DNA from 2 places in the Stenotrophomonas sp. STEN008 genome. Region 2 is predicted to be linked to the other one. Evidence: riboswitches for the same ligand, from Rfam matches in the RefSeq annotation. Region 2 holds a riboswitch; the other holds the start of a gene.
What was found. Region 2 has a riboswitch for thiamine pyrophosphate ahead of ACVOME_RS05805 (TonB-dependent receptor). Riboswitches for the same ligand answer to the same signal wherever they lie in the genome.

Region 1 (5,281 bases), on a different contig from region 2:
GGGCAGCGTATCGGGCCACACCTCGGCGAACAGTTCTTCGCGGGTGACCACGCGCCCGGGTTGCCGCAGCAGCACACGCAGCACGCCCAGCGCCTTCGGCGTCAGCCGGCGCGGGCGACGCGCGCCGGCAACTTCGACCTCTCGCGAGGACAAAGTGACGACACATTCGCCAATCCGGATCCGATCAGATTCGGTGGGCTGGATTTCGCTGCGGTTCATTTTTTGCTAAACAGTAGAGACAGTTTCCGGGCAGTGTTCGCCTTCGATACCGTCCCCAACGGGGAACAGCGAAAAGCCAGACTCCGCACAAAGCATCGGCGCATACCGCAAAAACAATGGAGCGCGCGAATACTAGCCTATGCCGGTTACCTCGCCTATCGCGTGGTCGACATCAGGCTCTCTCTCGCCGACGCATTCACATAACTTCGCACCATCATTCGCGCCCTTTCGGGCGCGAAATTTTTATCTGCCATTCATTTTCAGAAGCGCCGCAGCATGGTCAATCCGACCAGCCGCGAAACCACCAAAGCCACGTACATCACGCCTGAGAACTGCTCCAGCATGACCAGTGCGCGTGCCTGCGGATGCAGCGGCACGACATCGCTCAGGCCGACCCCGGACAGCAAGCTGAAGCTCAGATAAAGCAGCTCCATCCAGCTTCGCTGAGGTCCCTCGCTGCTGCCCTGGAAGCTGCCCGGATACCACTGTTGGCACACCCCAAATGCGAAGGCGAATGCCCACGCGAGCAAGGTGAAGGTGGCGCCGGCCGCGAACAGTTCGTCGCGGGTGACTTTGTGGTCCTGCAGCATGTAGGCGATCAGGGCGCCGGCCGTATAGAAGTAGAGCAGGCTCTCCAGCAGCTGCGCGGTGGTCACCAGCGCGGCGCGGTCCAGCAGCGCGCCGGCGATGGAGAACACCACCGCCGGAATCGCCAGCAGCAGTGCCAGCCATGTACCCAACGGGCTGCGCTGGACCACCCACAACGCCAGGCCCAGCACCGCCATTCCAAACATGCCCAATGCGGCGCGGCCGGCGGCCGTGTCGTCCAGCGCGGGATACAGCATCACCGCCAGCAGCTGCGCGCCCAGCAGCCACGCGGACGGATGGCGGCGGGCGATGGCCAGCCAGCGGGTGGTCACGGCAACAGGCATGGCGTCCCTTCCCCGGAAAGATGGGCGGAGGATAACGGGATGCGCGTGAGGCGCGCGATGCAGCGCCGCCGGGGCACGCCCGGCGACGCCAGTCCGATCAGCCCTGCTGGTAGACCTCCGCGCCCGCAGCGCGGAACTGCTCGGACTTCTCCTTCATTCCGGCCTCGGCGTACTCGCGCACGTCCTGGGTGATCTTCATCGAGCAGAAGTGCGGCCCGCACATCGAGCAGAAGTGCGCCAGCTTGTGCGCGTCCTTGGGCAGCGTCTCGTCATGGAATTCCTTTGCCTTCTCCGGGTCCAGCCCGAGGTGGAACTGGTCTTCCCAACGGAACTCGAAGCGCGCCTTGCTCAATGCGTTGTCGCGGACCTGCGCGCCCGGATGCCCCTTGGCCAGGTCGGCCGCATGTGCGGCGATGCGATAGGCCATGATGCCGTCGCGCACATCCTGGCGGTTGGGAAGGCCAAGGTGTTCCTTCGGCGTCACGTAGCAGAGCATCGCGGTACCGAACCAACCGATCATCGCTGCGCCGATGGCACTGGTGATGTGGTCATAGCCGGGCGCGATGTCCGTGGTCAGCGGCCCCAGCGTATAGAACGGAGCCTCACCACATTCGCGCAGCTGCTTGTCCATGTTTTCCTTGATCAGCTGCATCGGCACGTGCCCGGGACCTTCGATCATCGTCTGCACGTCATGCTTCCATGCGATCTTCGTCAGCTCGCCCAGCGTTTCCAGCTCGCCGAACTGCGCCGCGTCGTTGGCGTCTGCGATGCAGCCCGGGCGCAGCCCATCGCCCAGCGAGAAGGTCACGTCGTAGGCCTTCATGATTTCGCAGATGTCCTCGAAGTGCGTGTAGAGGAAATTCTCCTTGTGATGGGCCAGGCACCACTTGGCCATGATCGAGCCGCCGCGACTGACGATGCCGGTCACCCGCTTGGCGGTCAGCGGCACGTAGCGCAGCAGCACGCCGGCATGGATGGTGAAGTAGTCCACGCCCTGTTCGGCCTGTTCGATCAACGTGTCGCGGAAGATCTCCCAGGTCAGTGCCTCGGCACGGCCATCGACCTTCTCCAGGGCCTGATAGATCGGCACCGTGCCGATCGCCACCGGCGAGTTGCGGATGATCCACTCGCGGGTCTCGTGGATGTGCTTGCCGGTGGACAGGTCCATCACCGTATCGCCCCCCCAGCGGATCGCCCACACCAGCTTCTCCACTTCCTCGGCAATGCCGGATGACACCGCGCTGTTGCCGATGTTGGCGTTGATCTTGGTCAGGAAGTTGCGGCCGATGATCATCGGCTCGCTTTCCGGATGGTTGATGTTGTTGGGCAGCACCGCCCGGCCACGGGCGATTTCGTCGCGGACGAACTCCGGGGTGATGATCTTCTGGATGAATGCGCCGAAGGCTTCGCCCGGATGCTGCTGCAGCAGGCCTGCATCGCGGATCGCGTCCAGCCGCTGGTTCTCGCGGATGGCGACGAATTCCATCTCCGGCGTGATGATGCCGCGGCGCGCATAGTGCATCTGGGTGACATTGCCACCCGCACGGGCGCGGCGCGGCAGGCTGCGGGCCGGGAAGCGCACCGCATCGAGCTTCGGGTCGTGCTCGCGATCGCGGCCGAAGGAAGAGCTCAGGCCATCAAGCTGTTCGGTGTCACCCCGCGCTTCGACCCAGGCACGGCGCAGGGCCGGCAAGCCCGCGGACAGGTCGATGCGCACGTCAGGATCGGTGTAGGGGCCGGAGGTGTCATACACCGTGACCGGCGCGTTCTCTTCGCCGCCGAACAGGGTCGGCGTGCGGCTCAGTGTGATCTCGCGCATCGGCACGCGCAGGTCCGGGCGCGAGCCGGTGACATGGATCTTGCGCGAGCCGGGAATCGGCCGGGTCACGGATTCGGAGAGTTGCTGGGCCTGTTGCTGCAGGGCGGAGAGCTGTGCGTTCATCGGGCATCGTCCAGGAGGGTCAGGGACGAAGCGGCGGCGCACTGCCCCCGCACGCGGACGGCCCTTGGGCCGCGTCCGGGTTCGGTTGCATTGCAAAGCTTCCCTACGCCGGTATGAGCCGGATCAGGTTCCAAGGGACTGTCTCAACCGTGGCCGATGGCCGCGGTACCCCCGCTTCTTGCCGGCATTAGACCATAAGAAGTCCTGCAACAGGGCGAGCCCACGGGGCGGCTGCGCGTCACGCGCCATTGATGAATTAACGCAACCATGACGTCGCGTTCAGTAACGTGCACGCGCATCGTGTCGCTGCGACCGATGACGCATCGCCGCCATCGCGGCCCCTGCCCGGCTAGCGCTCGAGTGCCGCCGGCCCCTCGCTGCAAGCATTTGCTCGCTCCCTCAATCCCTTTGATCGGAGAAGCTCCTTCATGGTGTTTCGTGTTTCCATCGCACTGGTCCTGTTGCTGGTGCTGCTTGCCGGCGTAGCGCCCGGTCCCTTCAACGCCGTGGTGCAGAGCATCCTCGGCGAACTCATCCGCGGCATCGGCTGGCTGTACCTGCTGGTGGTGTTCCTGGCGCTGGTGTTCCTGATGTACCTGGCGTTCGGCCGCTTCGGCAACCTGCGCATCGGTGGCGAAGACGCCGAACCCGAATTCTCGCGGGCCAGCTGGATGTCGATGCTGTTCGCCGCCGGCATGGGCATCGGCCTGGTGTTCTGGGGGGTGGCCGAGCCGATCTCCCACTTCAGCAAGCCGCCGGAAGGACTGGCACCGGAAAGCATGGACGCCGCACGTGCAGCGATGCGCTATGCGTTCTTCCACTGGGGCCTGCATCCGTGGGCGATCTACGCGCTGATCGGTCTGGCAATGGCGTGGTTCCAGTTCAACCGCAACGGCCGCGGGCTGGTCAGCGACATGCTGCAGCCGATCATCGGTCATCATCATCGGGGCTGGATCGGACGGATTGTCAACATTGCCGCGGTGGTGGCCACGGCAATCGGTGTGGCCACCACGTTGGGCTTCGGCACCATCCAGATCGCAGCCGGCATGCAGCGCGTGTTCGGCGTGCATGCCGGTGTGCCGCTGCAGCTGACCATCATCGCCGTCGCCTTCGTGCTGTACATGGCCTCCACCCTCAGCGGCGTGGAGCGCGGCGTGAAATGGCTGTCGAACTTCAACCTGGCGCTGGCCGCCCTGCTGCTGGCACTGGTCCTGGTGCTCGGGCCGACCGGCGCGATCTTCAATACCTTCACCACGACGCTGGGTTCCTACCTGAACCAGCTGGTGACGATGAGCCTGCGCATGTCACCGTTCTCCTCCAGTACGTGGGTCGCCGACTGGACGATCTTCTACTGGGCCTGGTGGATTTCCTGGGCACCGTTCGTGGGTTCGTTCATCGCGCGCATCTCGCGTGGCCGCAGCGTGCGCGAGTTCGTGGTGGGCGTGGTACTGGCGCCGACGCTGCTGGGCTTCTTCTGGTTCTCGGTGTTCGGTGGCACCGCGATCTGGTCGCAGATCTTCGGCCATGCAGACCTGGTACAGGCGCTGGGCAATGGCTATGAGACCGTACTGTTCACCCTGTTCGACAGCATGCCGCTGCCATTGCTGCTGTCGTGCATCGCGCTGGTTCTGCTGATGATCTTCTTCGTGACCTCGGCTGACTCGGCGGTGCTGGTGCTGGCCAGCATGTCCACCGACGAGGCAGGCGACCCGCCCGCCAAGCGCAAGCTGGCCTGGGGTGTGGGCATCGCACTGATCGCAGGTGCGTTGCTGCTGGCCGGCGGCCTCGACGCGCTGCAGGGCATGATCACGATCTCGGCACTGCCATTCGCGCTGCTGATGGTGCTGGTGATGGTCTCGCTGTACCGGGTACTGGACCAGGAGTACACGCGGGAGCGGCGGCAGGCACAGCGCCAGCGGCACATGATCGATGCGTGGATCGCGCGCGAAATGGCGGCACAGGAAGAAACCCAGGCCGAAGCAGCGCGCGCGCAGGATTCGGATTGAGGGTGTTCGGCAGCCTGCGCCGGAAAAACACGAAGGGGTGGGGTACCGTTACACTGGGAGACGGCTACCCCCCCCACCCCCCACCCCCCGCAGTTTGCCGTTGGGCTTCCCCTTCTTCTTTCCCTTCCGGGCCTCCCGCGCCCGGAAATGGGCGGGGGGCGGGGGGGGGGGCCGCCCGGGGG
Region 2 (5,281 bases):
AGGGCTGCGAGATGCGGAACAGCGCGGCGCCCAGGGTGAGCGAGGCAGCTGGCACGTACTTGACGCCGGCTTCCAGCTGCCGTGACTGCACCGCCGGCAGGAAGGCATCGGCGTTGGAGGTCCAGAACGGTGCCTCCTGGCCCAGCGCAATGCCGCGCACATAACTGGCGTACGCATTGAGCTGGTCGGTGGCCTTCCATACCAGCGCGGTCTGCGGCAGGAAGCGCGACAGCCGGCTGTGCCGCTGCGGCGTGCCGCGCTTGTCGTAGGCGCGCTCGTCCAGGCGGACGAAGCGGCCACCAGCCAGCCACTGCCAGTCATCGCCGAACTGCATGCGGTCCAGCGCGAACACGGCGGTCTGGCGGCTGTCCAGACGCCGTGCGGACGGGCCGGGCATCAGCGGCGAGGGCTCGTACACCGGCACCTGCGTGTCGTGGATGTTGCTGCTGCCTACGTACTCGTTGACGCTCGGTCGCCTGTCCACCGTGCGGCGGAACGTGTCGGCGCCGACCGTCAGCTGGTGGCCGACGCTGCCGGTGTCGAAGCGGCCACGCAGCTCGGCGCGCGCCTGCTGGTTGCGGCGCGTATCGTCCGGACTGCGGTAGTCGTAGATGTCGTAGTCGCCGTTGGGGGCGAAGTAGTTGCCGGGCACGCTGCCGTCAGCGCATGCGTCGGCGTAGTAGCAGCCATAGGCGAAGGCGACATTGTCGTCGATCACCGAGCGGCTGTGGCCCACCGACAGCCGCGACTGCCAGCGCTCGTTGAAGTCGTAGGTGTGTACGGCGGTGATGTTGGTGCTGGCGATCTCCACCGGGCGCTGCCACGGCTGATAGCCCAGCAGGTGCTCGCGGTCGACGCCACGAGGCAGCTCCCGTGCGCCCAGCAGCTGGTAACCGGACACCGAGCGCTGCGAACTGGTCTGGTAGTTGGCGTCCACTTCCAGCTTGCCGCGCTCGCCGATCAGCCAGTCCGCTGCAAGCGAATAGAAGTTGCGGCGGCCGTCGGCGTGCTCGACGTAGGACTCGCTGCCCTCCCAGGCGGCATTGAGGCGGATGCCGAAACGCGGCGTGATCCAGTGGCCGACATCGACGGCGGCATAGCGCGAGCCTTCCGAATCGGTGCCAAGGGTAGCCGTGCGCACTTCCGCCGGGCGCTTGCCGATGTAGTTGATGATGCCGCCGGGTGCCATCACCCCCGCGGCGAGGCCGGCCTCACCCTTCAGGATCTCCACCGCCTGCACGTTCTCCAGCGCCAACCGCTGCTCGCCGGCGATGGCCAGGCCGTTGAAGCGGTAGCCGGTGGCGGCATCGAGCGCGAAGCCGCGGATGGCGACGTTCTGGTAGTAGCCCACCGGCGCGTAGGCATCACCGAGCGAGGCGTCATTGCTGGCCAGTTCGGACAACGAGCGCACCTGTCGACGGTCGAGGTAGTCGCGTTCGAGCACGTTCACCGAGGCCGGGGTGTCCTTCCAGGAGCCGGCGCCGAATGCACTGACCCGCGCGCTGTCGGCCGCCGGCCTGCCGGCCTGCACGCGGACCGCTGCCAGCTCGGTGGGCGAACGTTCGCCGCTGTCGGCTGTCACGTCGGGGGAGGCTCCAGCCTCGCTGGCATGCAGCGGCAGCGCGGCACAGAGGGCGAGAGCGAGCAGGGTGGGACGCAGGCAGCGGTTCATTCGATTCGTCTTCGGACAACAGGGGAGACGAAGCGACGGCGCGCAGGTGCACCGGCCCGGAACGGGGGTGTGGCTGCGGCTCAAAGCTCCCTACGCCGGTGCAAACCGGATCAGGTTCCAAGGGACTCTCTCAGCCTGCAGATCCAGGCACCCCCGCTTCAGGCCGCTATTTCACTACAGATGGCAGGGATTTGCGAGCCGATGCCCTTCAGGCGGCGGCATGCAGCGCCTGCAGCAGGGCCTGGCCGGGTGCGCTGGCGAACCACGCGGCATGGCCCAGCATGAAGGGATACCAGGCGACATCGGCGTTCGCCGTCGAGCCGGTGATGCCTTCGAAGTACTCCACTTCGGACAGTGCGAAGTCGAAGTGGACCATCGGCAGCAGGTCCGCCAGCAGGTGCAGGCGGGTGGCCGACAACGGCAGCACTTCGCGGTAGCCGTCGAGCAGCGCCAGCGCGATGTCGATGCGCACCGCCTCATGGCCCCGCTCCAGCTCCAGCCAGGCCACCGCATTGCGCTCGATCGCGGTGGCCAGGTCGAACAGCGCGCTGGTGGGTGAGGTGAGGCCGAAATCCAGCACGGTGCTGACGTCGTCGCCGCGCCACAGCAGGTTGGACACATGCCAGTCGTTGTGCGCCCACAGCGGCGGCTCCGCGGACAGGCGCTCGGCCAGGCCGGCATGCCAGGGCAGGACGTCGCGGCGCAGCTGCGCCTGCCACGGAATGCGTGCCAGGTAGCGCGCCAGTCCCGGGCGGTCGGGAAGACCCGCTTCCAGCGCGCCGATGGGGTCGGCGGCGCGGATCAGCTCGTCGCGTGCCACCAGGACATGCGTGCTGCGCTGCGGGGCGTGGTAGCTGGCGGCGGCCTGATGCAGCTGGGCCAGCATGCGTCCGGCAGAACGCGCCCGTGCGGTGTCCGTCAGCAGCGTCCAGGAGGCGGCGTCGCGGTACAGATCGTCACCCACCCCCGGTGAATGCAGTTCATAGGTCCACGGCCCATGCTCGATGGCGCTGTCGCCTCCGGCGGTGGGCAGAACCTTCACCACCGGCACGCCGGCAGCGTCCAGATGGGCGATGAAGCGGTGTTCCTCCTGCAGGCAGGCGGCACTGCGCACGCTGCGGTGGTGGCGCTTGATGAACACCCGACCGCGGGTACCCTCGGCCAGCGCGGCGGCCGACAACGGCCGGGGGCTGTGCCAACGCAGGGCGCTGTCCGCGTCCAGCACCGGATAACGGCGGGTCAGCCAGGCAACCTCGGCTGCATCGATCGCGGGCCAGTCGGCAGCGACCTCATCGTTGTTGAGGCCCTGCACGCGGTGGGCGGTGGAGGTCATGCGGGGGCCGGGGGCAAAGGAGTCATCCAGGGCTGCGCATTCAACGCCATGGACGGTCCGGACGCAAACGGGCGGGTCATCGACCCGCCCGTTGCCGGTGATGCCGGGCAGTGCCGGCGAGGGTTACCAGCCGCGGTGGCGACCGCGGTCGTGGTAGTAGCGGCGGTCGCTGTCGCGCCAGCGGCGGTCATGACCGCGGTCCCGATAGCCATAGCCTCGGTCGTAGCCGCGCTGGTAGCCGCGGTCGTAGCGGCGGTCATAACGACGGTCGTGGCGGTCCGGGGTGGTCAGGTTGCCGATCGCGCCGCCGGCCACGGCACCGCCGACGGTGGCGGCCGGATCGCCATTGGAGATCAGGTGGCCGGCGACGCCGCCCACCACCGCACCGACGACGGTGCGCTTGTCCTTCCTCGACATGGCGCTGGCGTCGCTGACCACGGCGACACCGGCCAGCAGGGCCAGGGCCATCGCCACGCCACGGAAGCTGAGAGCGGAAGTACTGAGCATGTTCGGTTCTCCTGTAGGGGCATGCCACGGTGGGCAGGGAGGGCGCGGGCGCCCTGGCTGCCGTAGTGACCACGCTGGCGCCCGGAGATTGCCGGAACATTGCGTGGGCCACTGGGCGGCGTGCGTATTCATCTAGCGTCAGACGGCATGAAGCCTGCCTGAAAGTTCAATGGCCGGATGGACAGGATTCAGATTTTGCCGTCACGCAGATAGTCGAACAGCTCCGCATCGCCTTTCAGGCCCAGCTTCAGCATCGCATCGCCCTTCTGCCGGCTGATGGTGCTGACGCTCTTGTGCAGCTGCACCGAGATCTCCTTCACCGTCATGCCGGTGCCGAGCAACCGCAGCACTTCCAGTTCGCGCGGCGACAGCGGTTTGCCGTCGCCCTCGCGCATGCGCCAGCTGCCGGCGGCCTCGACCCGCTCGCGCAGGCTGCGGCTGATATAGAGCTGGCCGCGGTTCACCGCCTGGATCGCCTGCGGCAGCTCGTCCATCGACGAACTCTTGTCGACCAGGCCGAGCACGCCGCTGTCGAGCACCATGCGCAGGATCGCCAGGTTGCTGGAAACGCTGAGCATCAGCACCTTGAGGTCGGGATGGCGGCGCCGGATCATGCCGATCATGGCGAAGCCATCGGCCTGGGGACTGCCGGGCATCGAATAGTCGGTGACCAGCAGGTCGCATGGCTGGCTGGTCAGCAGCGCCATCAGCGCCTGGGCGCTGTCGGCTTCACCGACGACCTGGCCAACGCCGCTGGACTCGATGACGGCGCGGGTTCCGATACGGACCACGGGGTGGTCGTCTGCGATGATGATGCGCAAGCTCATGCTCTAGTATGACCACCGGGCACGCCGGACCGCGACCATCGCGGCTCCTGGCAGGATTCTAGGAGATCAACGCCGATGCGTAGCTGGGCTGTTCGCGGGCGGGTCCTGCTGCTGGCCATGTTGGGTCCTGCCGTCGCTTGGGCGCAACTCGCGCCCGGCCCATTGCCGTTGAGTCCCCTGCAACGCGAATACCTGACCGCGCACCCTCGCATCGTCGTCGGGCAGTATGACAGCGGTTGGCCCCCTTTCGAGTCGATCCACGAAGGCCAGCAGGTCGGCCTGGGACCGGACTACTTGTCGCTTTTGGCTCGTCGTTTGGGCGTGAAAGTCGAGGCACGCCGCTATCCGGACTGGACATCCGTGCTGGACGCGGCATGCCGGGGCGAGATCGATGTGGTCATGAACATCGGCCTGAGTGCCGACCGAACCCGTTGCATGGTCTACACCTCGGCCTATGTCGAAGCGCCGCTGGCGGTGGTCGGACGACCTGGAGACCTGCGTGCTTCGGAGATGCCGGATCTTGACGGACTGCGCGTCGTGATCGAGCAGGATTTCCTGACCGCACCGCAGGTGCGTGCACGATTTCCACGCGCTCGACAACTTGTCGCAAATGGCACTTTGGCGGCGTTGCAGATGGTCAGAGACGACAAGGCCGACGTCTATATCGGTAATGCCTATGTCGCCACCGAGCTGATCGCGGCCCATCAGCTGAAGGGAGTGGTGCTGCTGCGGCCCAGCGATCTGCCGCCGGAGCGGGCGCACTTCGGCGTCCCCAACAGCAAGCAACCGCTGGCCGAGGCACTGGATCTTGCGCTGGCTGCCACCAGCCAGGCGCAGCGGGACGCGCTGGCCCAGCGCTGGCTGCGGCCTCCGGAATGGTCCGCGTCGGCGCAGCTGGCCCTGAGCCAGGCCGAAAAGCGCGTGCTGCAGCAGCCGTTGAAG

Region 1: it holds a riboswitch for thiamine pyrophosphate, as region 2 does, so the genes downstream of both, thiC (phosphomethylpyrimidine synthase ThiC) here and ACVOME_RS05805 (TonB-dependent receptor) in region 2, are expected to answer to the same signal.

What each region holds. Positions count from the first base shown of each region.
Region 1 covers NZ_JBRRET010000006.1:154,519-159,799, forward strand. Annotated here, with positions in the region: gene ACVOME_RS05310 (winged helix-turn-helix domain-containing protein) at 1-219, opposite strand, end outside; gene ACVOME_RS05315 (ion channel) at 480-1,151, opposite strand; gene thiC (phosphomethylpyrimidine synthase ThiC) at 1,249-3,093, opposite strand; TPP riboswitch at 3,176-3,276, opposite strand; gene ACVOME_RS05325 (BCCT family transporter) at 3,522-5,099, shown strand.
Region 2 covers NZ_JBRRET010000007.1:96,492-101,772, forward strand. Annotated here, with positions in the region: gene ACVOME_RS05805 (TonB-dependent receptor) at 1-1,672, opposite strand, end outside; TPP riboswitch at 1,743-1,837, opposite strand; gene ACVOME_RS05810 (phosphotransferase enzyme family protein) at 1,881-3,005, opposite strand; gene ACVOME_RS05815 (glycine zipper 2TM domain-containing protein) at 3,129-3,512, opposite strand; gene ACVOME_RS05820 (response regulator) at 3,701-4,339, opposite strand; gene ACVOME_RS05825 (ATP-binding protein) at 4,415-5,281, shown strand, end outside.